DNA from 2 places in the Ornithinibacillus bavariensis genome. Region 1 is predicted to be linked to the other one. Evidence: a T-box and tRNA genes for the amino acid it is inferred to sense, from the RefSeq annotation. Region 1 holds a T-box; the other holds one or more tRNA genes.

Region 1 (15,874 bases):
GTAATCGCTGATGGTGGTATTAAGTATTCTGGAGATATTACGAAAGCAATTGCTGCTGGAGCACATGCTGTTATGCTAGGAAGTCTTTTTGCTGGGGTATCGGAAAGCCCAGGCGAAACAGAGATTTTCCAAGGAAGACGTTACAAGGTATATCGGGGAATGGGATCTGTAGCAGCAATGAAAGCTGGATCAAAGGATCGCTATTTCCAAGATGCTGAGGATACGAAGAAGCTAGTACCTGAAGGAATTGAAGGAAGAGTTGCCTATAAGGGGCCATTAGCAGATACGGTTCATCAATTAATTGGAGGCTTACGCTCAGGAATGGGTTATTGCGGAGCACCGACAATTGAGGCACTACGTACAGAAGCACAATTTATCCGTATTACAAATGCTGGATTAAGAGAAAGTCATCCACATGACGTACAAATAACGAAAGAAGCACCGAACTACTCCATAGAAAGCTAAATTTACCAAATAATTCTATAAGGATGGGCAATTTGCCCGTCTATTTTTTTATACTAATCTATGATAAAATACTAAAGGTGTTCTAAAAACAGACATAATGAATGTAAATACAGGGGTGGAGGTTTAAAAAAGGTGAAACAGATCTATTCAAAATTATTTATGGCGTTACTTGTTGTACTAGTCACAACAGCATCGTTAATTAGACAACCAATACTTACACAAGCAGCTGAATTAGAATTAGATGCTGAGTCAGCCATTTTAGTTGATGCAAAAACGGGGAAGGTCTTATATGCGAAAGACCCTGATATCGCCCTTCCACCAGCAAGTATGACAAAGATGATGTCAGAATACCTTGTGTTGGAAGCAATTGAAAATGGGGAAATTACTTGGGAAACCACAACCCAAATTAGTGATTATGCGTATAGCATTTCTGCTAATCCAGAGTTTTCCGGAATCGGATTAACGCAGGACAAAAACTATAGCGTAAAAGAACTATATGAAGCGATGGCTATTTTCTCTGATAATGGGACAACGATCGCACTTGCTGAATTAGTTTCCGGTTCTGAGGGAGAATTTGTTAAGCGCATGAATAAGAAGGCTGAAGAAATGGGCCTTCCAGATTATAAATTTGTAAATTCCACGGGACTAGACAATAGCTCCCTTGGTGAAAACCATCCAGAAGGTACAGATCCGAATGGAACAGATCTTTTATCAGCAAGATCACTTGCGCTTCTAGCCTACAATTTAATTAACGATTTTCCACATGCACTTGATATTTCAAGTAGAATTGAGGATGATTTTGAAGGTTATAAGGTAGAGAATTTAAACTGGATGCTTCCGCATAAGGCAACCTATCTCAAACAATTTTATTATGAAGGCATGGATGGATTGAAGACAGGCTATACAGGTTTAGCTGGCTATACATTTACAGGAACTGCTGAACGCAATGGAACACGTTTAATCTCTGTTGTGATGCGTACAGATAGTAAAGCAGCTCGTTTTGAACAAACTGCAAAGCTAATGGATTATGGTTTTGGAAAATTTACGTATAAGGAGCTTTTCCCTGCTGGTTATCAGTTGAAAAAGCAAAAGACACTTCCAGTAGCAAAAGGTAAGGAAAAAACAGTAAATATTTCACTTAAAGAGGGATTCACCCTACCGATTAATAATGGGGATGAAGAGCTCTATAAAGTTGAATATAAAATAAATAAAGATAAGCTAAATAAAGATGGACAATTAGTAGCACCAGTTAAAAAAGGTGAGAAAATTGGTACTGCTGAACTCGTGTACACTGGTGATAGTGATTACGGTTATATCTTTAATAGTGATCATTTATCAGTAGATTTAGTTGCAGATGAATCAGTGGAAAAATCAAACTGGTTTATGCTTACACTGGGTGCAATCGGTGATTTCTTTAGTGGAATCTTCTCAAGCATCGTGGACACAGTAAAAGGTTGGTTCTCCTAATTATTAAGATTTTCGTATGAAAACTTGCATCTTAGCAAAAAATTAGCTATGATATATCTTAATTAAAATGAAATAAAAGTTATGATAGGAAATAGTAATAGTGTTGCTTACCAAAAGAGAGTCGATGGTTGGTGAAAATCGATGTAGGTATACTATGAATCCATCCTTGAACTGGTTTACCGAACCATAGTAAGTAAACCCGGATTCGTACCGTTAACACGAATAGAGCCGGAAGAGATTTCTCTTCAACAAGGGTGGCAACGCGGGAATATAAACTCTCGTCCCTATTTTGGGATGAGGGTTTTTTTGTTATTTTGTAATAATTTAAAGGAGGAAATGATCATGTTAGACATGAAGTATTTACGTAATAATTTTGCAGAGGTTAAAGCGAAATTAACTCATCGTGGTGAAGATTTATCAGAGCTTGATCGATTCGGTGAACTCGATGAAAGACGCAGGGAGTTAATTACGAAGACAGAAGCTTTAAAGGCTCAGCGAAACGAGGTAACCAAACAAATTTCCCAGCTGAAGAAGGAAAAGAAGGATGCTGATGCGGCTATTAAGGAAATGCGTGAGGTTGGTGACAAGATTAAGGAATATGATGATGAGTTACGAGATATTGAAGCTACGTTAGAAACAGTCATGCTATCTATTCCTAACATTCCACACGAAAGCGTTCCAGTTGGTGAGGATGAAGAGGATAATATCGAAGCAAGGAAATGGGGAGAGGTTCCTAGCTTTAGCTTTGATGCTCAGGCACACTGGGATATAGCCACTAATTTAGATATTCTTGATTTTGAAAGAGCTGGAAAGGTAACAGGCAGCAGATTTGTGTTCTATAAAGGCCTTGGAGCAAGACTAGAACGTGCACTATGGAGCTTTATGATGGATCTTCATTCCGAAGAGCATGGTTATGTCGAGATGCTACCACCAACGATAGTTAATCGTACTAGTATGACTGGAACAGGACAGCTACCAAAGTTTGAAGAGGATGCATTCAAATTAGAGGATTGGGACTACTTTATGGTTCCGACAGCAGAAGTACCAGTAACGAACTACCATCGCGATGAGATTCTAAATGCTGAAGATCTCCCAACTAAATATGTAGCATTTAGCGGCAGCTTCCGTTCAGAGGCTGGTTCCGCTGGACGCGACACTCGTGGGTTAATTAGACAGCATCAATTTAATAAAGTAGAGCTTGTACAATTTGTTAAGCCTGAGGACTCTTACCAAGTGTTGGAAGAGCTAACAGGACATGCAGAGAAGGTATTACAGCTATTAAAATTACCATATCGTGTCATGAGCATGTGCACAGGTGATCTAGGCTTCACAGCAGCTAAAAAGTATGATATTGAGGTTTGGATTCCTAGTCAAAACACGTACCGTGAAATTTCCTCTTGCTCTAATTTTGAAGCCTTCCAAGCAAGACGTGCTGGTATTCGCTTTAGAAGAGAGGCAAATGGTAAGCCTGAATTTGTTCATACCCTAAATGGATCAGGCTTAGCAATTGGTCGTACAGTGGCAGCAATTCTAGAAAATTACCAACAGGAAGACGGAAGTGTCAAGGTACCAGAAGTATTAATTCCTTATATGGGTGGCAAAGAAGTCATTCAATAATAGAGAGGGGTTTTCCCCTCTCTATTTTAAAAATTATCGAAACAATTTTTTATTTTCATTTGGCGAAAAAAGTAGGCAAATCTCATTGACAATGAAATTTAATTCCTGTATATTATTATTTGTTGTGATGGAGGTATACCCAAGTCTGGCTGAAGGGATCGGTCTTGAAAACCGACAGGCGGGTCAAACCGCGCGGGGGTTCGAATCCCTCTACCTCCTCCATTAAAAGCGCATAAATATTGGAGATATAAAAAACCGTTACTTTAGTAGCGGTTTTTTTATTTGGAATTAGATTTATGGAGATTTTTAGGGCTGTATATTGAATTATAGTTATAAATGTTATTTTGGATTGGATTGTAGAATGAAATGATGGATAGAGGTGTTCTAGGCGTCATTTTGGATTGGAATGTGGAGTGGAATGAAGCATAGCGGTGTTCTAGGCGTCACTTTGGATAGGATTGCAGAGTGAAATGAATCATAGAGGTGTTCTAAGCGTCATTTTGGATAGGATTGCAGAGTGAAATGAATCATAGAGGTGTTCTAAGCGTCATTTTGGGCTGGAATGTGGAATGAAATGAAGCATAGCGGTGTTCTAGGCATCATTTTGGATAGGATTGCAGAGTGAAATGAAGCATAGAGGTGCTGTAAACGTCATTTTGGATTGGAATGTGGAGTGGAATGAATCATAGAGGTGTTCTAAACGTCATTTTGAACTGGAATGTGGAATGAAATGAATCATAGAGGTGTTCTAGGCGTCATTTTGAACTGGAATGTGGAATGAAATGAAGCATAGCGGTGTTCTAGGCGTCATTTTGAATTAAATTGCAGAATGAAATGAAGCATAGAGGTGTTCTAAGCATCATTTTGGCTAGGATGCTCAGTTTGAAATGAAGTATAGAGCATAATGACATTCAATCATAAATAGTGAACTGTGAATCTTTATATAAAAGGCTTTTCGTCAGGTATTAATTTATCAATATTCACCTTTAAATAGAGCTAAAATAAAAAGATGATATACCGAAATGATATATCATCTTTTTATTATTTTATTAGTTCTCTCGTTTCCCAGCGTCTGGACTGCTGAATGAAGTGTCCAATTTTTTGTAAGATCGGTTCAATGGATGTTTCCTCGTCCATAAGATCATAATCGGAGATGTTAATTCTTAGGATAGGGCATGCATTAAAGTTATTAATCCAGTTTTCGTAGCGTTTAAACATTTCTTCCCAATAGGAAATTGGTGTGCTTTTTTCCATTTCACGGCCACGTTCTTGAATCCGTTTGAGTACTTCTTCAAATGAACCCTCTAAGTAAATTAGTAAATCAGGATGTGGAAAATAAGGTGTCATGACCATCGATTCAAATAAACTTGTATAGGTTTCGTAATCGGTAGGTGACATGGTGCCTTTTTCATAATGCATTTTTGCAAAAATACCGGTATCTTCATAAATAGATCGGTCTTGAATAAATCCGCCACCATATTCGAAAATTCTCTTCTGTTCTTTGAATCGCTCTGCTAGGAAGTAAATTTGCAAATGAAAGCTCCAGCGCTCAAAATCTGCATAGAATTTTTCAAGATATGGGTTTGTATCCACCTTTTCAAAGGAGGTCTTAAAATTTAAAGCATCTGCTAATGCTTTCGTCATGGTTGATTTACCAACCCCAACAGTACCAGCAATTGTGATAACAGCATCATTAGGAATATTATATTTTTCTCGTAAATTCATCCTTAATCTCCTTTAAGAGTTAGTTACTTATAAGAACAGTACTATTTAGATATGGTAGTAAAATGATTTAGCTGGTTCTGAACCTGTGAAATAATAGCATCTAAATCATTTTGATACTTCACAAAATCTATTTCATCCCCATTAATACGAATTACTGGTATTTCCGGGTGCATAATTTCAAATTCATTCATATATGATTCATAATCTTGAGCGAGCTGAGCTAAGTATGATGGTTTTATATTTTGCTCAATTTCCCTACCCCGCATCTTGATCCGTTTTAAAATGGTATCAAGACTGGCATGTAAATATATCATCATATTTGGTACAGGCATATCTTGTGTTAAAATGTGATAAATTTGTTCATATTTATCAAACTTATCTTTTTGAAGTGTACGTCTTGCGAAAATCATATTTTTAGAAATATGATAATCAGAGATCACAGCCTTATTTTGTTTTAAATATTTCTTTTCTATATCCTCCAGCTGCTTGAATCGATTACATAGAAAAAACATCTCTGTTTGAAAGCTCCACTCGTCAATGTCATCATAGAACTTCCCAAGAAATGGGTTCTCCTCTACAATTTCTCGTAATAAATGAAAATTAAAATGATCTGATAGCTTATTTGCTAATGATGTTTTACCAATCCCAATTGGTCCTTCAATGGCGATAAATGGCACCTCAGCCATCCTAGTTCCCCCAATCAAAATACTACTTACAGCATATAATATCTTATCATTTTATCATAATCGACAAAAGTCTTCTATATCGTATTGAAAAGGCCAGGCAGTAATATTTGGTATTCATTCTAGAGAATATTTTATTTTTGAATTTATTTTACAGGTTCTGTATAATAACTTATGTCCTTTTATTTTACGCCTTCGTAGCTCAGGGGATAGAGCATCGGTTTCCTAAACCGTGTGTCGCAGGTTCGAATCCTGCCGAGGGCATTGTGAAGACCTTGCTGTGGCAAGGTTTTTTGTTTTGTTTTGTAAATGAAAATTAGACTTTCTATTAATCGGGGAAAATTATTACTTTAAAAGTTATTGAGACACTTAGAATTCATTTTGTTTATAAGTATAAAAAGACCATTTTCTCCTTTACAAGAGGATTATCTGTAGATTTGCATCTATAAAAAGAAAAACACGTCCTGTTATACGTGTTAATCTTACTAATATATTATATTTATCTTTCTTTAAGTCTAACAGAAAAAGAGAACAAAACGAAGACGAGCCCAATTATCAAGAAAAACCACACATAAAAGTTATCAAAAATCCCAGGCATAGCAGGTTCTATTGGAAACTCACTTTTCCCCTCATCAAAACTATAAATCGCAAACACCAAAATTGATAAAACCTTTCGAAGGTGAACAAAATCCCACTAATAGCTAGCATATCAATTCCAGAGAAAAAAATAGACTTCTTCATGTTTACTAGCCACTCCCTTTATTTTTCGGACAAAAATCTTTTATTTTACTTTTAATTCGTTTAACATAATCTAATTCCTCTTGAAGTTCAAAAATACGAATAGGACGTATATATTCCTTGCTTTTCATAACTTTTCCTAAATGTTTTATATTTAGCCCATTTTCATAAAGGAGATGCCCTAACAGATAATTACTACTTATTTTTATGCAGTGGTTAATCCCTTTTTCGGATAGACCAATAGGTTCTATGGCTTTTCCTTCTAAAGTAGAGCATGAAAAGTGATGATAGTGTTTCCTAAGTAAGGAAATACACGGAGATTATGCTCATTTCAATCAAATCCTCCGCTTACTGACTCCATGGAAACACCATTGGACGGCAAACAGATGGGACAGTAGAACAAGAAGCAATCCATATGCTGTAGTCATAAGAAGAACTCCTATTGCGTCAGGTTTTTGTAGGGCGACGACGATCATTACGAGTATTATCCCCGCAAGCAGTTCCTTGATCACGCGACTTTGTAGGATTCGCATCCACGACTGTCCTGCCAACCGCAATGGGAAGTCACGCTTCGCCTGTAATGTTGCAGTGATCAATGCACGGATTGCAGTAGCAACACTGAAAGCAACCGCCAGTACAAGCAGAGAAAGGAACTGTAACCACACAAGGTATGCGGCAAACTGTGCATGTAGTATTCCCTCTTCAGCAATATAAACAACCTCTAGTTCTCCTTTAATGCCGCGATTGCGTAGCGACTGAGCATCAAGGCTGTGTCGTTCTAATAAATGTTTCGTAGCTGTTACACCAGTGAACATTATGTTGTTACTCGAGATCATGGATGTTAAGGTAGAATCATTAAAGGTTTCATACAGCGAGGGAACGACAGCGAATAGGACATCATCTCCAAAGTAGAGACTTCCCCCCCTCCCCCTTGTGCCACTGGAAGTTGGGAATCCTTGACTGGTTGGAAGAATATTAGTTGTTCCAATAGATTCTTGGGATGACCTTCTCTCGATAAAATATTAATCTGTTCTTGGACTTCATGAACAAGATCTTCTGAAATGTTGTGGTGCGAAATAGGCTCTACAATCTGTTGTTGCTCACCTAAAGTGATTAAGTCAAGCCAACGCTGGTTTACGAAAGAGACGGCGGAGTACTCACCGAAATCAACGGATGGCCACATTTCCTTCGTGAAAGTATAAGAAAGTGCCACTGATTGAATAGATTCCGCATCCTTTACCATGTTGCCAATCATTGCTTCCGTGTGATCCATTTCGTCATTGTCTGTTGCGAACACAATCGATACTTGGTCTGCAAGTCTCTTCCACTGTGCCATTTCAGCCGCCTTAGCAGATGAGTGTTGATATGCAGACCAAGCAGGGGCCACCGTAGCTACCACTAATACGAATGTTAGAGCCTGGATCAGAATCGCCATCGAACGGAGGCTTTTTACAGTTGGTTGTCTAGTAGCGAGCATGGCAGCACTTGGCCATGTAGATGCAGACATAATAAATGCAACAAATAGGGAAATGGCAATAACTATGACTTGCAGACTAATCAGTACTTTGAGGAAGACGCTAACGTACATCCAGCCATGAAAAACACCCACATAGCCTGCTGCTACTATAGCTACAGTCCCAGCCGAAATAAATAATGCCCCACCAAACGCTGTAAGGTCCTGCATCAGAATTCGTTTAGTTGGAGACCCACCCAGAACCCGAAGTGCACGTCCTCGCGCCCTCACTGATAGCCAAAACAGTGCTAGTGATGAAATCAGCACAAGCGAGGCAAGAATTACGGTTGTAAATCCCTTTTCCTGAACCACGAATACAAGACTATCCAAGATTGAGGCATCCCTGCGGCTAACATCTACACCCGCATCCCTCAGAGTGTCCTCAAGTTCACCCAAACGATCTGTACTGCCAGTCACGAGATATAACCCATCAGGGTAGGAATTGGCAAGCTGATCTTTGCCAACAATTTGACCTGTATCGTTACCGTTGAACCAAGTAAACGCATCAGGCAAAGTTCCATCGTTAAGCATTGCAAAAATCTTGCCATCTCCCTCCTTGGCCAGATCTGGGGCAACCTTGACTAGTCCAAGCTTTAGCCGTGTATCGAGTTCTTCTAGCTTTGAAAATGCTTCAGAGATAGAGAAACTTGATTCCTTGAAGCTAATAGTTAGCCTACTGTCGCTCCCAATAGCTTGTGGAAATTCTCGATCATATAGGTCGGTAATGATTGCGGCCAGCAGTGCAAGTAAAGTAAACAGCGCTGCCGAAACGGCTACTATGATACGTTTGTACATATTCATCTCTCTTTCCCCCTTTTCTTTTTCCATGCGAGAGAAAATGTTTAAGGTTAAGGCTAACTAGTTGAAGCTAGGGTTAGCGTTTCTCCAAAAGAACCGGAGCCCCAAATCCTTCACTGGTGGAGAACAGTTTGTCTATGGCATCACGCTCTGATTTTGAATTGTAGCTAACCAAGACGAGTCCCCGTTCCGGATTATTTGGACAAGGCTTACCCAATTCTACTTTAATCCCATCTCCTAGATTTTCTATTTCTTTGGCGAGCTTTTCGTGATTGTCCAAAGCAGCCATTACCTCTGCAACGGTCGGCAGTTGGTCACATGGCGGATGCGTGTCCTTTGGCGCTACCGGTATCCAACCGTTAAGAAAAGAAAAGGATCCTACTACCAGTACTAAACCAATACCGATAATAATTTTAGAAGTTGTTTTCATAATTATCCTCCTTGTCTTCTTTAATGAAACGAGCTTTGGAACCGACCTGATGTAAGACATTGCACGCATCAATCATCTCGGAATCATGTGTTGACACAATGACTGTCCGACCACGCAGAGCGAAGTCCGTAAGCAGTTTGATGACCATCCGCCGATTACCGGCATCAAGCGAAGCAGTTGGCTCATCAACAAAAAGGACATCAGCATCCTTGTAAATAGCACGGGCCAGGGCAAGCCGCTGCTTCTCGCCTCCACTTAGATGTCCGGCCAACTCATTTTCTCTACCTGTAAGACCCGTTTCTTCAAGTGATTGTATCAACTGTTCTTTATTTCCAGAGACACGCCTTCCAATGATGCTCGCTTGCATAGTGACATTGAAGGCAACTGACTCCTCATCCATAATGCCATAATCCTGAAGTACGAAGGCCGCATGATCTCGCCAAAATCGACGTCGTGCGGTGGTGCTATACCTTGTGACATCGTTCCCGTTAATTCGTATGCTGCCCTTATCTACTGGGAGCAATAATCCTAGGGAGTGTAGGAGTGTAGTTTTTCCCGACCCACTCGCACCCACGAGGGCAGTCATGGTACCGGGCTTACAATGAACCGACTCACCATCAAGTACAAGGCGCCCACCAATTGCTACTGAAATATCTTGAGCTTCAATTAACATTTGCACCACCTATCAAATTCGACATCAATTGCTAGCATAGTAGACATTACTTTGACCGTTTGATTCAAGTCGTTCTTTTTTTGACTAAATAAGGATTTCTTCATTTGGTTCATTCCTTTCAACTCAGTAATGGATGGTTCGTCACGAATAATTCGTTTCTATACGTAATATAGAACAAAAAAATAAACACCATTGAAATGGTGTCTTAACAGAATCTTAATTTTTGAAAGGAAATGATATCTTTATCCTCGTTCCTTTATTGCGCTCACTTTCGACTTTAATATGCCCTCCTTGTTTTTCAATAAACTGTTTAGCAATGGACATTCCCAACCCTGACCCGAGATGGGACTTGTCTGTCGTTGTCCCTCGGTAATATTGATTAAATAATTGTTGGATTGTTTTATCATCCATACCGATGCCATCGTCTTTAATTTCTATTAAAGTTGATCCTTCTAATTTTTCTATCGAGACAGTAATCGTTGTTTCACGGGGATTATGATAAATAGCATTCATAATGAAATTTTCTAATGCTCTTTTTAATAATGTCTGATCAATAGATAATAAAATATCGTCTTCATCCTTAACATTTAAATGAATAGGATAGTCAATAGCCATTGGGTACTGACGAAGATCGTCCAAGACATTTTTTATAAAAGTAGCTAGATTGATAGTACGAAAATCTAATGGGATTTGCATTTTATCAAACTCATACATAACACTTAAATCATCAATTAACTGTTCCATATATAATGATTTTTCTTCAATAATTTTAGCAAAATCCTTCATTTCTTCTTCACTCCATTTATGCTCGGAGCGGAGCATGGCTGCATAACCTTTAATGTAGGATAACGGCGTTTTTAAGTCATGTGTCACTCCAGAGGTCCAGTTCTTCCTTGTTTCCTCAAGCTCTTGTCGTTCTTTCTCTGCTGCATTGAGTTGTTGTGTTAGACCATCGAGCTTTGATGTAAGTTCCAAAAATGGACGAAACCTTATCTTGTTTAAAGAAAAATTCTTAATCGTATCAGGCTTTTTAAAGATCCCAAGGGATAATTGATCAATCCAGCGTATAAAAAAGAAAAGAGGCTTTCTGATTTGACGGTCGATAATCAGACCGATCAGAATAAGTATTCCAATCAATAGTATTGGGAATAAAATATATGTCACCAATCCATTCATTCCTAAAGGGATATTCAATAGTGAAAGGACTGAAAAACCGGTAATAAAAAAAATAACACCAGTGGTTAAAAAAATGATAATTAATATCAATGAAATCTTGGTTTCTAATTTCATTGGAGACTCCTTTGATTTTCATTACTTAGCATGTAGCCCAATCCTCTCACATTTTTTAAATACTCTGGATTTTTAGGATCCTGTTCGATTTTTTGGCGTAGGCGACTAATATGGACCATGACCGTATTTTCTTTCCCCACTATACTATAATCTCCCCAAACTCTTTCATATAAATGGTCTACACTAAAAACTTGATTGGGATGTTGGCACATAAATTTTAGTAAATGGAACTCCTTAGCTGGGCAATTTACCTCTTTTCCTTCCACAATCAACCTTGCTTGGTCATAATGTAACACGAAACGCTCTGTTTCAAATAGCTGAGGCATCTCTTTTATTGCTTTCCTTTGACGATGTAGAATGGCTTTAATTCGGGCAGCTACTTCGAGGGGATTAAAAGGTTTTGTTATATAGTCATCGCCACCCATAGAAAAGCCGGTTAATTTGTCAATATCTGTCGTTCGCGCTGTCAAAAAGATAATGGGTACATCTGATATTTCTCTAATATGTTGACACAAATCAAAACCGTTTGTATCTGGCAGCATGACATCGAGCAATATCAGATCAATCTTTTTCTCCTGTACCGTTCTCAATGCTTCAGCACCGGACTCAGCCTGGTATATCTCTTGAAATCCTTCCTTATCTAACAACCGTTTTAGCATTTTAATTAGTCCTACTTCGTCTTCAATAATGAGTATACGTTCGTTCACTTTTTCCCTCCTCGACTGTAGATATCATATACCAAACATATAACAACTAGAAAACACAGTATTAAATATCTCTGACTTATCTGTTTTGAAATCCTTCTTACAAAGAGATACTTTTCACATCTCTCTTTCATCTATTAATTTAGGTTAATCATTTTGTCAATAGATACCTCGTTTATTACTTATTGTATCAGTCCATTTAAGAACTAACAAAAAATGGGTTAGGCTTTTTCTCTACACGATAAGAATACTGTTTAAATCCTGTCCATAAAGAAGAGAATTGTTCATTTTAATCCTTCCGTTTAACCGTGTATCATAGATTCGAATGCAGCCGAGAGTACATTATAATTCTATAAGATTAGTTAACGATTCAAAATCTTTTATACCCTCACAAATAATTGTTGTATACTAAAAGCACCGGAGTGGTTCAAATTCGGTGCTTTTTATTATGGAAAAATTGAGGTGTGTAAATGACAATAGCAATCATTTGTTTAATCGTTTTTGCGATTCTTGTATTCCTAGTATCGTTTAGAGTTAAAAAGTTTGATGCAGAAGCAAGCTATGAAGAATTAAGTACGAATCAAACCGTAGAATTTTATAAAATAAATAAACGGCTAAAGGCTTTGGAAGAAGAATTATTAGTGGAGTATGAAGAATGAGAGATTTATTACGTGGTATCTCCATAGGCGTTTTATTTGCTACAGGAATACTAGCATATGCCTATTACACAAATTCCCCAAAGACTAATGTAGTAGAAAAGGAATACACAATAGAAGATGCAATCACTTATTTACAAAAGCAAGATTATGAGGTTATTAAAAAAGAAAATAAGGTAGAGTCCAATACACCGGATGAATCGGCTAAATCAGGGGAAAGTCAAGAGGACAATAAACAAACTGGAAACAACCAAAAAGAGACCATAAAAGAATATAAACTCGTTATTGAAAAAGGAATGATTTCACAAGAAGTAGCTGACATTCTTTATAAATATGGCATTGTTGATGATGCCGAAGCCTTTAATGATTATTTAGGGGAACATAATTTTCAAACAATCATCCGTCCCGGTACATATTTGCTAAATTCACAGATGAGCTATCAACAAATTGCTATTTTAATAATCAATTAAATGGAAACCGTAATACACCTCTTTAGTATTTTACTAGAGAGGATTTTTTTGTTAAATAAAGCTAATTGATAAAACATTCTATTAAATTAGTAATAAACTCTTTTAAATTGTCATAAAATGTTTTAAAATAATACTTAAATATTTCACAATTAAGAAATGTAATCGGTTTCAAAATCTTGATGTATGAGGTGATACGATGGACATGCAACGAATTCCAGCAAGAAAAGGGAATCACAATTTACAACAGTATGAGGAAATGCGGGCTAGCTTTAAGTGGGAGGATATTCATCAAAAATTTTCCTGGAATGAAACGGGAAAGGTAAACATTGCCTATGAAGCTATTGATCGTCATGCGGAAAATCCGTTAAAAAAGGATCAAATTGCTCTATTATACTCTGCACCTGGAAGAGAAGAAACACTGACTTTTGAGGAAATTAGTAAACAAAGTAATCAATTTGCTAATGTATTGAAAACGTATGGAGTGGATAAGGGAGACCGCGTTTTTTTATTTATGCCAAGAAGTCCAGAGTTTTATGTTACCTTCTTCGGTATATTAAAAACTGGTGCCATTGCAGGTCCATTGTTTGAAGCATTTATGGAGCAAGCAGTACGTGATCGCTTGCAGGATAGTGAAGCTAGAATGCTTATCACCACTCCAGAATTATTAGAACGCGTTCCACAAGATGAATTACCTAATTTAGAGAAAATTGTACTGGTTGGTGGGAATCTAGAGGATTCCGGTAAATATATTGATTTTACAAAGGAAATGGCTGAAGCAAGTGATGCCTTTGATATCGAATGGGTTGACTTAGAGGATGGTATGCTTCTCCACTACACCTCTGGCTCCACAGGTAAGCCTAAGGGTGTGTACCATGTCCATAATGCCATGATCCAACATTATGCAACGGGTGAATGGGTCCTTGATTTAAAAGAGGATGATATCTATTGGTGTACTGCTGACCCAGGCTGGGTGACTGGAACAAGCTATGGAATTTTTGCTCCGTGGCTACATGGTGTAACCAATGTCATTCGGGGTGGTCGCTTCACACCAGAGGATTGGTATGAAACCTTAGCAAAAAATAAGGTAACGGTTTGGTATACTGCACCAACCGCATTACGGATGCTAGTGAGTGCAGGAGAGGACCTAGTGAAAACGTTCGACCTATCTTCACTTCGTCATATTATGAGTGTTGGTGAACCATTAAATCCGGAGGTCATTACATGGGGATTAAAGGCATTTAATCTACGAATTCACGACACATGGTGGATGACTGAAACAGGCGCTCAGTTAATTGTCAACCTACCGTCAGAGGAAATCCGTCCAGGTTCTATGGGTAAACCAATACCAGGTATTGAAGCAACGATTGTCGATAATGAAGGAAATGAAATCCCACCGAACCAAATGGGAAATCTTGCAATTAAAGCAGGCTGGCCATCTATGATGCGTCAGATTTGGAATAACCCAGGTAAATATGAAAGTTATTTTATCAATGGGTGGTATGTTTCTGGTGACAGTGCCTACCGCGATGAAGACGGTTATTTCTGGTTCCAAGGCCGCTTAGATGATGTCATCAATACATCTGGAGAACGCGTGGGTCCATTTGAGGTCGAGAGTAAATTAATCGAACACCCTGCAGTTGCAGAAGCGGGTGTCATTGGTAAACCAGATCCACAGCGCGGAGAAATCATCAAGGCATTTATTACCTTGAATCCTGGCTACGAGGAATCATCAGAGCTACTGGAAGACATACGAAAATTCGTTAAAACAGAGTTAGCCGCACACGCTGCACCACGTGAAATAGAGGTGCGTGACTCAATTCCAAAAACAAGAAGCGGAAAAATCATGCGTCGCCTATTAAAATCTTGGGAGCTTGGACTACCAACTGGCGACACCTCAACATTAGAAGAATAATAAGCCCCCCTCCAGTGTTGTGTGAGTGCTGGAGGGGGATTTTTAATAAAGAACTTTACTTGCGTATTCTTTGATGAGTAAAACTGCTTTGATAGACGAGTTCCTCATATAGTTCATGCTTCTGTAGTCAATCGAACATGCTCTATTTGACAAGTAACCTGTTGACAAGTAACCTGGAAATTGGTCCTTCATCGTACAATAGAGCCACTCTAATAGGCAGCTAACTCGAAATCCAATCCCCTCAGTCTAATAGAATTGCTCTAATAGACAGTTAACGTGGGAATCATGCATTTTAGTCTAATAGAATGGTTCTAATAGACAGTTAATGCAGAAATTAGGTACTTTCAGTCTAATAGAACCAATCTAATAGACAGTTCACGCAGAAATCATGCATTTTAGTCCAATAGAACCACTCTAATAGACAGTTAATGCAGAAATTAGGCACTTTCAGTCCAATAGAACGGTTCTAATAGACAGTTAATGCAGAAATTAGGCACTTTCAGTCCAATAGAACCACTCTAATAGACAGTTCACGCAGAAATCATGCATTTTAGTCTAATAGAACTGCTCTAATAGACAGTTAATGCGGAAATTAGGTACTTTCAGTCTAATAGCACCACCCTAATAGCCAGCTAACCCAAAATCCAAGCCCTTATAGTCCAATAGCTCCCTTCCATACGCCCCCTTAGCTCAAAAAAATCATTCAAAGCGTCAAATATAACATATTGAATCC
Region 2 (15,874 bases), on a different contig from region 1:
CTTATTTTCTATGTTACAGATCAATTAGGAGCGACCGAGGATGAAGTAGGGCTTATGTTTTCTATTTCAGCTATCGGAGGATTACTAGGAGCATCAGTAGTAAGTAGTATTCGAAAAAAATGGGGACGTGGAAATATTTATACCTATTGTTTATTATTCGATGTTGTAGGTATGGTTACCTTAATCATTGCACCAAATTGGTGGACAATTGGAATTGCCCTAGGTATTAGGACGTTTTCCACAACTATTTCCAATATCGTCTATTTTACTATTCGCCAAGAATTCACACCAAACCATTTATTAGGCCGTGTTGCAGGAACATCATCCATGCTCATGAAGCTTACCCTCCCCCTTGGTTTAACCATTTCAGGATTATGGGCTGAATGGCTACCAATTCCAATTTTATTTGGTATTTCAGCACTTATTATCTTTGTTCTCTTTATAAGGCTTTATTTTCACCCATTTCGTAAATTGCAATAAATCTAATGGGCTAAGAATTTTCTTCTTAGCCCAGCACTAAATTAACCATATTGATTTTACCTAGCTTTTTACTAAATACTTTAGGATATAAACCTATCATGGAAAAAGTGTCACAATATAACAATGAATTTAGCATCTTCATCCAAGATTAATCTATAACACATTTAAAAAAATTCACATTACTTTTCCTTTCAATATGACACAGGATATGGCTCTACATTACTTATTAGCTCAAGCTCTTCTGCACCACGCAGTACCTGTAAGGAAACTGGTTCATTAATGGCTTTTGAATTTAAAAACCGCTCAAACGATTCATAGCCTAACACAGGAACATTATCCAATCCAATAACGATATCTCCAGGTTGCAATCCAGCATTCGCTGCAGCAGAACTATCATTTACTTGTAAAATTTCTGTGCCAATTGACTCGTGATGAGTTGTGTGTACGATCCCAATCCACGCTTGCCATAAGTTTTTCCGATTATCTAATCCTGTTTCATAAACACTTTTAAGGTTCTCCAGAAATTGTCCAGTCCCAAATAACATATTTTCCTTTGAAGCTGCATCCATTTCTTCGAGATAAGAAGCAGAATATGTAATACTGACCTTTACCCCTTCATCCACAACCTCTACGTTTGTTATCGTTGTAAAATCACCATCATTTCCCTGTAAAACAAAGCGCCTCATAGGAACTATCTCGGTAAAAGTACCCTCTGAAGTTGCACCCCAGCCATGATCCATATAACCTTTTCCACCTACACGAAAATCCAATTTCGCTTCTTTTGTATACCATTTGTTTAAGTGCTCCTCTTTTGTAAGAGCCTCCCAAACCTTTTCCATCGGTGCATTTACAACGATTTCCCGCTTAACAAAATTTTCAACCTTGGTCATCTCGACTTTCCCCTTTTTCCACATAATTTTTTAAGCTCTCGAGCTTATTATCTAGTAAGTCTGCGATGTATTGAAGCATTTCATTGTATGCAAGTTGTAATTTCCCTTTATTCAAGGAGTATACACGATATTTTCCTTGAATCTCTTCAGAAATAATATTTTCTTCCATTAAAATATTCAAATGCTTCTTGATTGCTGGTTGTGAGATATCAAATGAAGCTACAATTTCCTTTTGAGTTAAATCACCCTCCTTTAACATATTCAGGATAAATCTTCTTGTTGGGTCGCCTAAAGCTCTGTACACATCCGACATCTTTTTTCACACCTTATTCATATAACCTTTTGGTTATATATAATTTAGCAAAGGATTTCATATTCGTCAACACTTATTTAAAATTGTTTCATTCACATCAAGACAGCTTAGGAGTAACATGCTATTCTATGATTAATAAATAATAAGAGGAGAAATTAAATGAAAAAGACCCTTGGACTTTTACTTCTTTCAACCATCATACTTCTTACGGGCTGTGGCATTATTGAGGAGACAAGGAAGACGATTCATTATGCTACAGAAACAACGGACTTTATTAATGAACTAAGCGCCTTTTCAGTAGAGGTACAGTCAATAATGAATAACGGAGAAGTGAATGTAACTTCCATAGAGGAGAAACTGTTAGATATAGAAAATACCATAGCTGAATTTAATTCTATTGAGGCCCCTGCAATTGCAGAAGGCATACACAACGAAATACTCATACAAAATGAAAAACTACTTGATACAATTAATCAAATACAATCTGGAGAACTAATGATAGAGGATCTCAATAAAACAGACTTCACCCAATCTATAGATAACATTACAACGTTTATGGATCAAATACAAAATTTAGAGAACAATTGAAAAAGGATTATTTAAAAATAATCCTTTTTACAGTCATTACTCATAAAATCTCATATGCTTTTTTTCTTTCCGGTAATAGTCTAATCTATCCTGTAATGTTCCTGTATGAAACTCAAATTTATGTCCATCTGGATCAGTAAAGTAAATAGATTGTTTATCCCGACTATCCCTTTCTCTTCCTATAAGTATACGTACATTTAGTTCCTTTAGCTTTTTACAATGTGCGTCAAAGTCCTTCTCATCTACTGAAAAAGCGATATGTGTATAGGAATGTTCTATTTCGTTTCGAGGAATTGTCTTTTCTTCATTTAATGCCAGCCATAGTCCATTCAAATCGAAGTAAGCAGTTGTTTTCCCCTTTACCAAGAGTTTTGCATCAAATACATGTTGGTAAAATTGAATGGATTGCTCTAAATCCGATACCGAAAATAATAGATGATTAATTCCACCTAATTTCATTCTTAATCCTACTCCTCGTCTCTTACCATTACAATAAACTTAACACCATCGCCCCTAACAAACTCGCTCTGCTTTAAAAAATTAAACTTCTCATATAGGCGAATTGCTCGAAGGTTAAATTCTGCCACCGTTAATCGTATACTGCCTTTTGCTTCTCGTAAAACTTCTTGTAAAATAAACCGTAAAAAAATGGTTCCTATTCCTTTACCAGTTAATTCCGGTTTCATGCCAATTCCAATATCCACACAAGAATCAGCATAGGCATTAACCTCATGCCCCTTAGGTACTTGTGCATCTCTTCCTGTACAAAAGAAACCGATTACCTCTTCCTTATGAAGAACTGCTCGATAAGAATTACTCATCAACTCCAAAATAGCTTCGCCAGATAGAACATTATTATAAAAATCATACGGCTTTTCATATTTCCAAGTTAGGATCTCAATTGCAGTATTTTCTTTAATTCTACTTGTTGTCAATTCCAATTTCTTACCCTCTATTCTTTATTAGATAACCATAGTGACATATATTCTTCATCATAAAATGCATGATTAACCATAAGTGCCTTCTCTTCTAATCCAAATGTCTTAAAGCCATACCTTTGATAAAGTCCCTTTGCTTCATGGTTATTAGATACTACAGACAGATTAATTTTAGATAGACCGCCTAATTCGTATGCCTGTTTAAGTGCAGCCTCAAGAAGTAATTTTCCAATACCTTGTCCCCTATATGCGGGTTTTACGTACATTGCAAAAATACTAGCTTTATGTTTTAATTTTTCTTTTGTTTCGGGAAATAATGTTACCATTCCGATCATCTTATTTTCCTGAAATGCACCAAAATTATAGGTATTTGTCTGTCGAAAGCTCTTCTCATAATGTTCAACTATATTTGGGCTTGTAATTACTTCCTCAAAGCTCGTAGAAAAGGCTTCTGGATTTACTTGCAATGCCTCTAAACGTAAATCGTAATATTCCTTAGCATCGTTTGGTTCTAACAAACGAATTATCACAGCCATTCCCCCATATAAAATTCCTATTCTAGTATTCTAGTTTTTGCGACTAAAACCCTTTAAAAAAATTAAATGCTTTCAAAAAAATATTGGTTGCAAATATATGTTCCTATATAATAAGAAGAAAAAGGACGTGAAACCGAATGCTATCTCCCGTCATACAGGAGGAAAAAGCGACATATGGCTCTCCAGATTATGATAGACTTTGGAAAAAGCTTATAAGTGAATTGTTTGAGGAGTTTATTCTATTTTTCGCTCCATTCCTGCATGAGAAAATCAATTTTTCAAAGGAAGTAACCTTTCTACAACAGGATTTTTTTCAAGAGATTTTAGATTATAGATCAAACAGAAGTTATGCTGTTCTAGTTATTAAAGTGCCACTTGTAAACGGAAACGAAAAGTGGCTATTGATACATATTGAGATTAACGGAAAGGCAGATAGAGCATTTCGAAAACAAATGTTTCGCTATTTCTATCGAATATATGATAAGTACGATCGTGAAATATACGCCATTGCCATTCTTACAAACTCGAAGGGAAATCGCAGACAAAATTACTTTGACTATCATTATTATGGTACAAGTATCATCTATCACTACCACGTGTATAACTATTTAGAACAGGATATTCATGAACTTCAAAAGTCATCGAATCCATTTTCGGCTGCAGTATTAGCAGGAATCTACGCAAATGAAACAAAAAATAATGATTTGAAAAGATACATCTTAAAACGTAAGCTAATGGTTCAAGTGTTAAGACATTTCTCCCAGCAAAAAGACAAATCCAAACAATACCTTTCTTCATTATTCTACTTCATCGATTATTTACTCCCAACACGAGAAGAATTACAATCGATACTAACAGAGGAATTGAGCAATTTAGTTGGAATGGGGGGAGCAGATAAAATTAACTTTGATATATCTGAATTTTTCCCAACATCAACAGGAAATCTAGATAAATTTAAAAAACATTGATTGAAAAGAACACGTACTTTTAAAATCAAGAAAAAGGTTTCACTAATAGTCTTTACGAAATAAAAAATGCTTAGTGACGGAAGTTCTGTAGAAAAAATATAAAAGCCGTATCCTATTGGATACGGCTGAACTCTTAAGTATTTTCCTAACGGAGAAGGTGGGATTCGAACCCACGCGAGCTATAAAGCCCCTAACGCATTTCGAGTGCATCCCCTTATAACCACTTGGGTACTTCTCCATAATAGTGAATGATGCTGGTGAGAGGACTCGAACCTCCGACCCCTTCATTACGAGTGAAGTGCACTACCAGCTGTGCTACACCAGCATAGTTATTAAATTCATGATATACTCCGAACATAAAGCTCCCTGCACTTTCTAAATAACCCATGGATGTTGAGTGCTGTACTTCATAGAATACATGAACCTCTGTAGCAGGTTTACGATATTAGCTAGGATACTTAGTATAACTTACGAAGAAAATAATACTCCTATCCTTGGATGATTTCAAGTAAAAATTATTGGTAATCTATATTCCCTATTTTCATTATAAAAGCTACTAGATGTTATGAACCACAGCTTCTATTTCTACAGCTTTATAAATTTATAAATTTTATTGCAAACTTTTTAAACCTGATTCTGATTTATTTGATCCTCATATTCTAATCTGATAAGTAAATAGACAATAATGGTGGCAATATAGTTGTAATGACTACTTCAATATAAATTTTAATTTTCCTATGTTTTAACATAGTAATGAAGGATATTGTAGTTTTGCTCACCTGATAGGGAAAATTCTAAGACCTATTTTTAGCATTATTTATAAACATAAATCTTTTCTATTAATAGCTTACCTTATCTGTTGCAAAGATTTTACTATATGTATAAAATACTTAAGTGCTTTTAGTTTGAAAAAAGAAAGTAGGAAGAATATTATGACTAAAGTTGAAACACAGGAACATAAAGTCCCTTATGGAATAATAGCGATATTATTTATTGGAGCATTTGTGGCCATACTAAATGAAACATTTTTAAATGTAGCATTACCTTCTATTATTGATGAATTTAGAGTTAGTCCATCGAAGGCTCAATGGTTAGCAACTGGGTATATGCTTATAAATGGAATCCTAATTCCTGCAAGTGCATTCTTCATTCAGCGATTCTCAAACCGCGCGATATTTATAACAGCAATGGGCTTATTCTCACTTGGCACATTACTTGCAAGCCTATCTCCTACATTTGGCGTATTAATTGTAGCGCGAATGATTAAGGCATCTGGTTCAGCTATTATGATGCCACTACTTATGAATGTAATGTTAGTTGCTTTTCCTATTGAAAAACGTGGACAGGCTATGGGAGTATTTGGGCTTGTTATGATTGTAGCACCGGCATTAGGACCAACCTTATCAGGAATTATTGTGGAACATTATAGTTGGAGAATGTTATTTAACATTGTACTACCTTTCTCTATTCTTTCACTAGTCTATGCGATATTCAAACTTAAGAATTTTACACCGCAGCGTAAAATTAAATTAGATGTGCTATCCATCCTATTATCTAGTATTGGTTTTGGTGGACTCCTATATGGATTTAGTGTTGCCGGAGACCTAGGATGGAGTAATCCGCAAGTATATGGTACTATCATCGCTGGAGTAATCGGTGTTATTTCGTTAATTATTAGACAGTATCGACTTGAAGAGCCATTACTTGAATTTAGGATTTTTAAATATCCGATGTTTGCGCTATCCTCCGCAATATCGATTATCATTTCACTGGCATTGTTTTCAGGGATGATTTTAGTGCCAATCTACATTCAAATGATTCGAGGATTTTCACCAACAGAAGCAGGTTTACTAATGCTTCCAGGTGCGATTGTAATGGGAATTATGTCTCCTATTTCCGGTAGACTATTTGATAAGTACGGTGCAAAAACCTTATCCATTATCGGATTACTCATTTTGCTGGTTACGACCTACGAATTTAGTAAGTTATCCTTGACGACTTCATTTGCATTCGTAGCAATCTTATTCTCGATTCGTTCATTTGGAATGTCCATGGTCAATATGCCTGTCATGACAAATGGTTTGAATCAATTGCCACCACAAGCATATCCGCATGGAACTGCAATGAATAATACATTATCACAGGTATCAGGTGCAATTGGATCAGCTTTATTAGTTACAGTCATGAATAAAAGAACAGAGGCAAAATTGGAAGAGTTAACGAAGGGACCGATTGACGAAAGTATGATTGATACAGGAAGCTCTGCAATTGACGTGCAATCACAACTTGTCAATCACGCAATGTTGAATGGGATAAACTTCTCCTTCTTCGTATCTTCATTGATTATAATTGCAGCATTAATATTAGCCTTTTTCATTAAAAGAGTTCCTGTTAACCAGCCTGAAGCAGAAAATAATACCAAAAGTAAATAAAGCAGAAAGACCCTTTTGAATGAATCCACCTTGGATTGTGAGCTTCAAAAGGGTCTTATTAATTATAAGTAAACAATATATTGCCTTCTTTATCTAGAATGTTAAATGTTATCGTATAAGAATCTGAAATGGGCTCCTCTATCACATCGACAAAAACATGCTTTTTATTAATTTCTACATTATTTTGAAATACCTTTGCCCCTTCATCAGTACTATGTATTTTATACGCTACATGTTTAGCACCTGAGTGATGGAATATCCCACCCCATATAACATTAAATGAATCACCAGATTTTTCCTCGATTGAATTTAGCGTGATAAATTCCGACTTCTTGCCAAGCTCTATCGGAATCATCTGATCACCACTTGTGACCAAATTATAACGATCTAATCCATTTTTTTCATAGGAGCTTTGACAAATAATAAATTCTCCTTTTTCATTCTTGGTCAAAAATAATACAATTCCAATATCATCATTCTGGTACAAAATTTCCGGTTTATCAAATTTACCATACACACTATCACTTATTGCCTCTTGCAAGGTATTGGATGAACATCCAACTAAGCATATGATACCAAACAGCATTATTATAAGTAACCTCTTCATTTTCGCCTCCCTGATATCAGGGTACCGTTCCCCCCACCCTTCTCGTATTGAAGAATTAAATAGATCACTATTGTAATAGGAATAACAAATCCCATTCATGATTAATACTACAATGTAAATCCATAGAGTGGGATCTTATCCATTAGTTGGAAGGTATAATATATTCCATTAACATAGTGAAAATTTGACATTCGTCCAACCTTTAGCAAATAACCTTTCTAATAAAGTTGGAAATCAATATAGTTTCTTGTGGGATAATAAAATAATAGTTCTCTTCTATATAAGACGAATATGGACGTGAAAAGGTTTCAAATAATTGGAAAATATTTATATTAATAGTCCGAAAGTATCATTTCTCATTAATGTCATCTAGCTAATTGGCAAAATCTTTTTTAGTAAACCGTCCATAATCTTCAACTTCGTATCAAATCCTCTGGAGTGTCATTTCAATTATACCAATATTTACTTCTGGAATAGCCATTAAATCTGGAGAGGAAATAAAAATAATCTATTTTTTCAGCCAAGCTTGTTTGGATAATGCCTTCATAAATGATTTAAATGGGGTTGCCTTTCTTTCTCGAACTATCCAATCCCTATTTCTTTCAACCTCATCATACCGACTTCAATCGATGTTTCCACGTAACCAATAATCTGTTGGAAGGTAAATACATTTAATGCTGCTTCCAGATCTTCTTGAGGATAATGGATATCTTCAATAAGATAAGGAATAAATTTCTCTACATCCGCTACCTTAACCTCCTCTAGGTCATGAATGGATGTTAGCTGAAAGTCCTTTAAAATATTTGTATCAATCTGATAATAATGCAGTAATTTACCATTCAAAACCTTAAAATCATGGTGATATCTCTCCAAAAGGGTTTTATCTTGATCCATTCGATTTTTCAACCAACCTTGGTAAAAACCTTTTACCCAAATATAATCTGCAATAAGGTGGGTATAATACCCCAGTATATAGTCACTTTGTTGGGGATATTTTTCTAGAAAAGCGTTAAAATCGATCGAGGTTGTGTAATCATCCTCATTACCCTTATAAAAATGTGACCTTGTTTTTGGGTAGACGGCATCAGGTGCAATTCCACCGATTAGAAATGCATGCTTATCCATTATTGTAGATTGTCTAGCGATTTGAGTAGCTACGATTAAGTGCATAATTCGTGACCCCATTAGTCATTCTCCTTCTCTTTTTGAAACGTTATTAAAACTGGCTCTCTTGGGAATGGTTTAGATTTCAGCATGTGCATGGCATAAGGACTTGTAGTATCAAATTCTCCTTCAAGGAAACGGTAGCCATGTAATTGAGAATAATAGATTTGTTTTTCCAAAAGTATAGAGAGTATGTCTATCTCTGATAAATCACTTGCCCCAGACCATCCTAATTCAACAGTCCCTTGCTGGTCTGATTTATGTAGAAATGAATATGCTAATATTCCATCTCCCTTTTCATTGAGATAAACATAGCTTCCATCCAGCAATATATCCTCAGCCCAAATCATTTCCTTCCATTTATCTAACGTTAAATCAGCTACGGGATTTACAAGATGGGTTTCTTCATAGTTACGTTTTACTAGTTTTGTTAGCTGAGTGATAATGTCTGGCCTTGTTTCTATTTCTCTTAATGATTTTATTTGTTGAAGAGCTACGGGAAGCATTCCTTGCAATGACACTGATAAATCCAATGATGGCAAATAGGTTTTTCTGATGATTTTAAAATTAAGCCTGCTAAAATAGTTGCCTAAAATGGAATTCTCATCTAAGGATATTTGTAGAGGATAATCTCCCTTACTAAGGCTACCTTCCATTTCGGCAAGTAACCTATCAAGACAATCTAAATATTCAGGTAGGGCAATACACCGAAAGTAAGTACAGTATGGATGAAAAATACTTTTCCATGAAGTAATTAACCCAATCATCTTCTCTTTTTGTAGAGCAATAAATGAACCTTTACTAGTACTACGATTGCCTTCTACTAAATTTAGAAGATTTAATTCCCCATTGGCTTGAATTATAAGTTCTCTTAATTCCTCTTTATATGAATTATTGTATTTTTTTATAATGATTTCCATTATCTCTCCTTAGCTAATCCAGCCTTAATTTAATGCTTTCTGTAGAGCTTGGATCGCTTGTTTAACCTCGTGAACATTTTCTTTATTGTTCATATGATTTCTTGCATGAAGAAGAACGGGTCTCACTGATTCTACGGAACGGCCGAATTCATACATCCATTTATATCTTGGTACCATCCACGTGTGAAAATGATGGGTAGTATCTTCATTATAGAAGTAATAGACATTCTCGATTCCTAAAATTTCACGCTGTGCTCTCCTAATTCTAGTTAGTAAATGAATATAATCAAGCTGTTCTTCCTCGGACATTTCATCCATAGTGGTAAAATGACGCTTGGATGCTAATATGACTAACCCTTTAATTGGGTATGCGACATCCTGATGAGCGTGAAAAAATTCCGTTTCCACCACTACTCCTCCATCAGGTTGGACTGCGCCACTTACAATTTCACAGCTTAGACATTCTACTTCTACGGTTTCACCATTAGACAATTTTATGATTCTTACCATTTGTTAGTCCCTTTCTTCGTTATTACGAATTATTTTCTCTTTCCAGAAACAATATGCCAATGCAAATGTTTCGATTCTTGATACTCTCCTAAATTTGTAATTACCCGACATGCACCATATTTCTTCTCAACTTCTGCTGCTACCTTTTGGATTACCTTTATTAATTCGAATAAAATAGCCTGATCCTCTAATTCAATGTTCGTTAAAGAAGGAATATGCTTTTTGGGAATAGCGACAATATGAACATCATATGCAGGTCGAGTGTGATAATAAGCCAAAACATTTTCAGTTTCGTGCACTTTTTCTACTATAGTATTTCCGCTAAGTACTTCGTCACAATAAAAGTCGTTAGTCAATATAATGTCCCCCTGTTAAAATGATTTTAAAATATTATAATATTTAGGATATGATAAAATGGAAATTAAAGCAAAAATCATCTTTTGGAGGGATATCATTGATCAAATGGGAATACCTAGTTGAGACTTGGACTCTATCAATCAACACTGCAGACCGCGAAGAGTTTGAACAAGAATTAAATGAATACGGAAGAGATGGGTGGGAATTGGTTACCATCATTCCAAACGCAGGAGATTCTAACGATAGTATTTCTATTGCATGTAACCAATTAGTTTTTAAAAGAAAAGTTGAATAGCGGATAGTAAATATAGTAGGGTAGCCTTTCCTCATTTATCGAAGCTAGCTTTAATAGAAATAAATAAGGACAAGTAGGAGTCTATAATTTTGACTCCTACTTGTCCTTATTATATATAGTAGAATAATAGGCTTCTAGTGTTTTTTATTACTGGGAACAATGCTTCTTCCCTTAAAATTCCTATGAAAGGTCTAATGTGGATAAATATAAAGCCAACTCCCTTATTCGTCTATCTGTCTCATCCATTATTTGACTAATTTCCTCCGTTGTCGAATAGAAGGTATCCCCGTTTATGATATGGTCAGATAAATTTAATAGTCCAATTGCTCTTCTCTTAAAGTATTTAGCAATGGCAAAGGTAGTTGCTGTTTCCATATCGACACCAAAATGGCCGTCCTCGGACCAGCCTTTTACAATTTCTGCTGTTTCCATGTACATGGCACTCGTTGAGAAAACAGAACCTGTCACATATTGGTACCCCTTCCTCTCACAGAAACCTATAGCGGCTTCTATTAAATCATGATCTGCATATACCATTGTATCCCCTGGAGAATACCACTGGGATACACCATCTTCCATATATGCACCTGTAACGATTAAAATATCTCCATAGTTTACATCACGAGATAATCCGCCGAAATAGCCCGTTTGAATGAACTTCTCCGTCCCTAATGTTCCAAAGAGATGGGCAGTAATAGCCGCAGATGGTCCACCAAACACATTAGAAAAACCTACTTTTCTCTCATGATGATCCCCTATTACTGTATTCCATTCAGGTAGCCATTGATCATTAGCTAAAATATTTTTCCATAGTAATAGATTTTCATGATGCTCCCATTCTCCATGTAAAATAAACGTTTCAGGAATATATTTTTCCTCTATTTTTAATGATTTCTTCCAGTCCTCTTTCGTAAAGTCCCCATATAGTTTCATTGTCTGTCATTCTCCTTTTAATTGCGCATAAGCTAGGATATGTTTGTAGATTTCATGCCAATTCTTATAGTAGCTTTTTACATCACATGGTTTAATGAATGCCCTTCTACTAGATTCATACCTTGCCTTAAATGTATAAATAACATGTATATCCATGCGGTAGAACACTTGATAACCAACTACTGGATATGGACTCAAGCCATCCCAGTTAGGGTTCTCACGATGGTTTACCTCAATAGCACCTAAATAGAAACAGTCGCCCTCGACATATCCCTCTTCCATCACTTCACGTTTAAAGGCATCCTCTGGGGTCTCACCTGGCATTACATGTCCACCTGGAATATCCCACCCCCGATTGTCTAAATCAACTAGCATTACCTTTCCCTCATGAAAGCAAAAACCATGAGCACTAGTCACTAACTCTCGCGGAGCTTGAAAATCTCGTAGCCAGGTTAGTTTAACTGTTGAATTGCCCCAATCTACATAAATGGACTCCATACTACCCGCTCCTAATTATTCTTTACGACATAGGTGATGGCTTTCGTTCTCAGCAATATCTCACGTTCACCTCGAGTAATCTTATACTCTAATTGCTTCACAAGACTTTTTAATACGGTCCATCCTTTATAGTTATTTTCTAAAATGTGATTCATTTGTTCAGTGGAAAGATTCACTTCCACTTTTACATCTAGTTTTTTACTAGTTTCCACATCAATTTCTTCAAGGTCGGAGTTAATAATAATACAATTAATCCCTCCAGACTTAGTTCCAGCTGCCATGTCTTTTAATACCGTATGCAGTGCGACTTCAGATTCTACATGCTCTAGGCTTGAAACAGCTACAATGAAATCAAACGCACTTTTCTTAATGTAATAACTTTCAATCGTGGATTTGATTGGTTCAATAAGCGTCGAAACATGAAATTGTTTAGCATAAGTTCTTAACTTTTCCGTTGCCGAATCTAACAAATCAACACAAACAACCTTGCCTAATACATCCGCCTCTCGAATCCATTCCGCGATTGGAATACTATTACGTCCTACCCCACTACCTAAATCAAGAACATTCACCCTCTTATAGCTAGCAAACAATGGCAATAATTCAACAACTGTACTGACTGGTTTATGCAACCAAGATCCACCTTCAAATAAAGTATAGTTGTCATAACAAAAATCGTGATAAGCTTTTTCCTCTTTACGTATATGGTCAATTCGATTCATTATGCATTTCCTCTTCTATGTTTTATTTCTTCCTCTATCTATTTATTTCGACAATTTTATCCCTTTTCCTGCAGTAAAGTTCCAATAAGTTAGAGCTGTTTTCGAAGATTGCCCACACCTATCGTCCCTTCCAGAAATACACTGCTATAGGGGAAGAAGGGAGGTTTAACTATGAGAAAGTACGAACTTTTTACCCTGATAAGCTTGGTGATTATTATTACCATCCCCATCCTGCTTCACTTCTTTTATACGCCACAGGAAACAACTCATAAAGCTCAAAACTCCGAAATAGCGGAAAAAGAAAATAATGTAGAAGGAAGAGAAAGCAAAAATAAGGAAGATGCTACTAAAAACAATGATAAAGAAAATTTAGATAAGGATAACAAACAAGATGATAAAAGTGATGAAATTCATTGGGGTGTTGATTCTGCAACGTATACCGACAGTGATTTCCTCGGCTGTGTTATTGACAACTATGGAAAACCGACTATATGGGGACGCTATCTTGGAGACAAAGAAGGTGTTTCCGCTGGCTTAGACAGTAATGAAGTAAAACTTTTGCATGAATCTAATATTAAAATCCTTATCGTTTACAACCATGTAGAAGACGCAACTGGTCATGATAACGGAGTGGAACATGCGAAAAATGCTATCGCTATGGCAAATAAGCTTGGTGTACCAAAAGGTGTGGCTATTTTTTTAGATATTGAACCAAATTATCCAGTTGATGCAGAATTCATTCAAGGCTGGTATACAACACTAGCAGACTCAAGCTATCAACCGGCAGTATACGGAGTTTTTGATAAAGATAGTGATCTATTAAAAGCTTACAATTCCATGGATAAGGAAGCACAAGAGAATACCATTGTATGGACAGCCTATCCTCAAGCAGAAATCACCACAAAGGAAGACGCTCCAAAATATGATCCACAAGGACCAGAAAATTCCAAACTCTACGGCTGGCAATACGCAATCGAAGGAAAAACCTGCAATATTGACACAAACCTATTTATCGGAAATATACTCGAAGTTCTATGGTAGTCGGAGTGGGTTTGTACCCACTCTTTTCTTTTTCATTTAAACCAGACTTAGTCTAAGACTAGTTCCTTAATCACTCACCTTGTTTTTTTGCAAGGAGGGCGGGCAGGCGTAGTTATATGCTTTGATTTTTTTATTAATCTCTTTAATTAGTAATCGTCTATCTTTACCTTCTAACCCCATCAATCCTTCCTTCAATCTATCAATCTCATTGGCAAGTTCAACCCATTTTGGAAGAACATGATTATCCTTTAAGGTTTTATACAGCTGTGCCTCTGATGGGTTTAGAAAGCTAGGGCCGAGATCAAGAGGTTTTCCTTTTCCAGGGAGGTTATCAAAATCACCGGCTGCTTCTGAACGTTTAACAATCTCTGTTAAATGGTCTGTATACGAAATAGGAGCATCCTGCTCATACTTTTTCTTCCTCCACTCTGGCTTTAATAAGGAGAGTACGTAGGCATCATTATGTTGATTATGTTGATAAAGATAGCCTTGGAGAATTCCTTCTTCTTTAAACCCCGCCTTTTTTAATAGTCCATTGGACGCATCGTTCGCCGGATAAGTAATTGCCCCGATACGATAAATATCTAACTCTATGAAGCAATATTCTAAAACCCTAGTAAGCGCTTCTGTTAAAATTCCTTTTCTCCAATATTCTGGATGAAGTTCAAATCCTATTTCAGCCCTTTTCATACCAGGAACATAATTATGTATACCAATAGTTCCAATCAATTGATCATCCTCTTTCAAAGCAATGCCCCATCGCATCCCACGACCCTCTTCAAAAATTAATTGAAAGTGATCAATTATTGCTTCTGCTTCCTCTAACGATTTCAAGCTATTACGACCGTAATATTTGGTGACTTCATCATTAGAGAGAATATCGTAAATATCGTTTGCAAATTCTTGATGAATTTCTATTAATCTCAATCTAGCGGTATAAAGAACAGGAAATTTCTTCATATACCTCAACTCCCTTATTTTTATTCCGATATAAATGATTCTTTCTAATTCCAATAATCCGGATCGTCCATCCGCAGCTCTTCCACCATATCATCTAAGTCCATTGGGGTTATCAAAAATATCGGGTAATCCTTATTCGCCTTTTTTGCTTCTTCATAAAAAAACCGATTACTACCTGGATATTCTTCATCGATTAAAATTAGGCAACCATCGCTCTTTTCCACCAACCATTTATTTTTGGCGCGAAATTGAAATGGTCCCTTATATTCACCTTTGTACAGAGGCTGGTAAAAATCCACTACCATCGTCAGTTCCTCGTATTTAAATTTTAAATCCTCCGGCCAACGCTCATCCTGATTTTCAAAGGGTGGGATGAGAGCAATTTGAATATCATACTGCTCCTTTAATTCCAATGCTACCTCAGCTGTCCATAGCTCCACTCCCATTTGCCCGGAAAGAAGAATCCATTCCAATCCCTCCTCTATGAATCCGATTAATCGTTTTTTAATCGCTGCCTTTATAATAGCAATCTTAGGATCATTTTCTTTAAAAATATTTATTTCCCTTGGCTTATACCCAGTAACAGATAGTACCTTCATTGGGAATTGCACATCCTTTTTCAAGAATAACTAATACATACATTATCCCATACTTTTATAAAACTTTATCCTCAAATATCATTTTTTATGATGGAAACAGCAATGAAAAAGAGCCGACTCCAT

The links. The T-box of region 1 lies ahead of serS (serine--tRNA ligase). A T-box ahead of a tRNA ligase gene usually reads a tRNA of that ligase, here a tRNA-Ser.
Region 2: it encodes a tRNA-Ser, which carries the amino acid that the T-box ahead of serS (serine--tRNA ligase) is inferred to sense. The anticodon was not compared.

The regions. Positions count from the first base shown of each region.
Region 1 is NZ_JBNPWZ010000011.1:21,558-37,431, forward strand. It holds gene guaB (IMP dehydrogenase) at 1-465, shown strand, start outside; gene HNR27_RS15160 (D-alanyl-D-alanine carboxypeptidase family protein) at 598-1,932, shown strand; T-box leader at 2,005-2,221, shown strand; gene serS (serine--tRNA ligase) at 2,275-3,549, shown strand; tRNA gene HNR27_RS15170 (tRNA-Ser) at 3,679-3,771, shown strand; gene HNR27_RS15175 (deoxynucleoside kinase) at 4,591-5,274, opposite strand; gene HNR27_RS15180 (deoxynucleoside kinase) at 5,316-5,960, opposite strand; tRNA gene HNR27_RS15185 (tRNA-Arg) at 6,149-6,221, shown strand; gene HNR27_RS15190 (hypothetical protein) at 7,031-7,510, opposite strand; gene HNR27_RS15195 (hypothetical protein) at 7,537-9,009, opposite strand; gene HNR27_RS15200 (hypothetical protein) at 9,083-9,436, opposite strand; gene HNR27_RS15205 (ABC transporter ATP-binding protein) at 9,420-10,109, opposite strand; gene HNR27_RS15210 (sensor histidine kinase) at 10,326-11,399, opposite strand; gene HNR27_RS15215 (response regulator transcription factor) at 11,396-12,106, opposite strand; gene HNR27_RS15220 (hypothetical protein) at 12,574-12,762, shown strand; gene HNR27_RS15225 (hypothetical protein) at 12,759-13,229, shown strand; gene acsA (acetate--CoA ligase) at 13,426-15,141, shown strand.
Region 2 is NZ_JBNPWZ010000002.1:174,667-190,540, reverse strand. It holds gene HNR27_RS04830 (MFS transporter) at 1-480, shown strand, start outside; gene HNR27_RS04825 (SRPBCC family protein) at 672-1,370, opposite strand; gene HNR27_RS04820 (metalloregulator ArsR/SmtB family transcription factor) at 1,357-1,683, opposite strand; gene HNR27_RS04815 (DUF6376 family protein) at 1,843-2,271, shown strand; gene fosM (FosM family fosfomycin resistance protein) at 2,308-2,730, opposite strand; gene HNR27_RS04805 (GNAT family N-acetyltransferase) at 2,739-3,212, opposite strand; gene HNR27_RS04800 (GNAT family N-acetyltransferase) at 3,224-3,739, opposite strand; gene HNR27_RS04795 (RpnC/YadD family protein) at 3,883-4,713, shown strand; tRNA gene HNR27_RS04790 (tRNA-Ser) at 4,863-4,951, opposite strand; tRNA gene HNR27_RS04785 (tRNA-Thr) at 4,966-5,038, opposite strand; gene HNR27_RS04780 (DHA2 family efflux MFS transporter permease subunit) at 5,646-7,145, shown strand; gene HNR27_RS04775 (hypothetical protein) at 7,204-7,752, opposite strand; gene HNR27_RS04770 (zinc dependent phospholipase C family protein) at 8,335-8,937, opposite strand; gene HNR27_RS04765 (GNAT family acetyltransferase) at 8,937-9,836, opposite strand; gene HNR27_RS04760 (HIT family protein) at 9,861-10,346, opposite strand; gene HNR27_RS04755 (HIT domain-containing protein) at 10,376-10,702, opposite strand; gene HNR27_RS04750 (DUF4177 domain-containing protein) at 10,801-10,998, shown strand; gene HNR27_RS04745 (nucleoside phosphorylase) at 11,179-11,931, opposite strand; gene HNR27_RS04740 (NUDIX hydrolase) at 11,938-12,429, opposite strand; gene HNR27_RS04735 (class I SAM-dependent methyltransferase) at 12,441-13,151, opposite strand; gene HNR27_RS04730 (glycoside hydrolase domain-containing protein) at 13,323-14,192, shown strand; gene HNR27_RS04725 (GNAT family N-acetyltransferase) at 14,259-15,152, opposite strand; gene HNR27_RS04720 (SLOG family protein) at 15,197-15,751, opposite strand.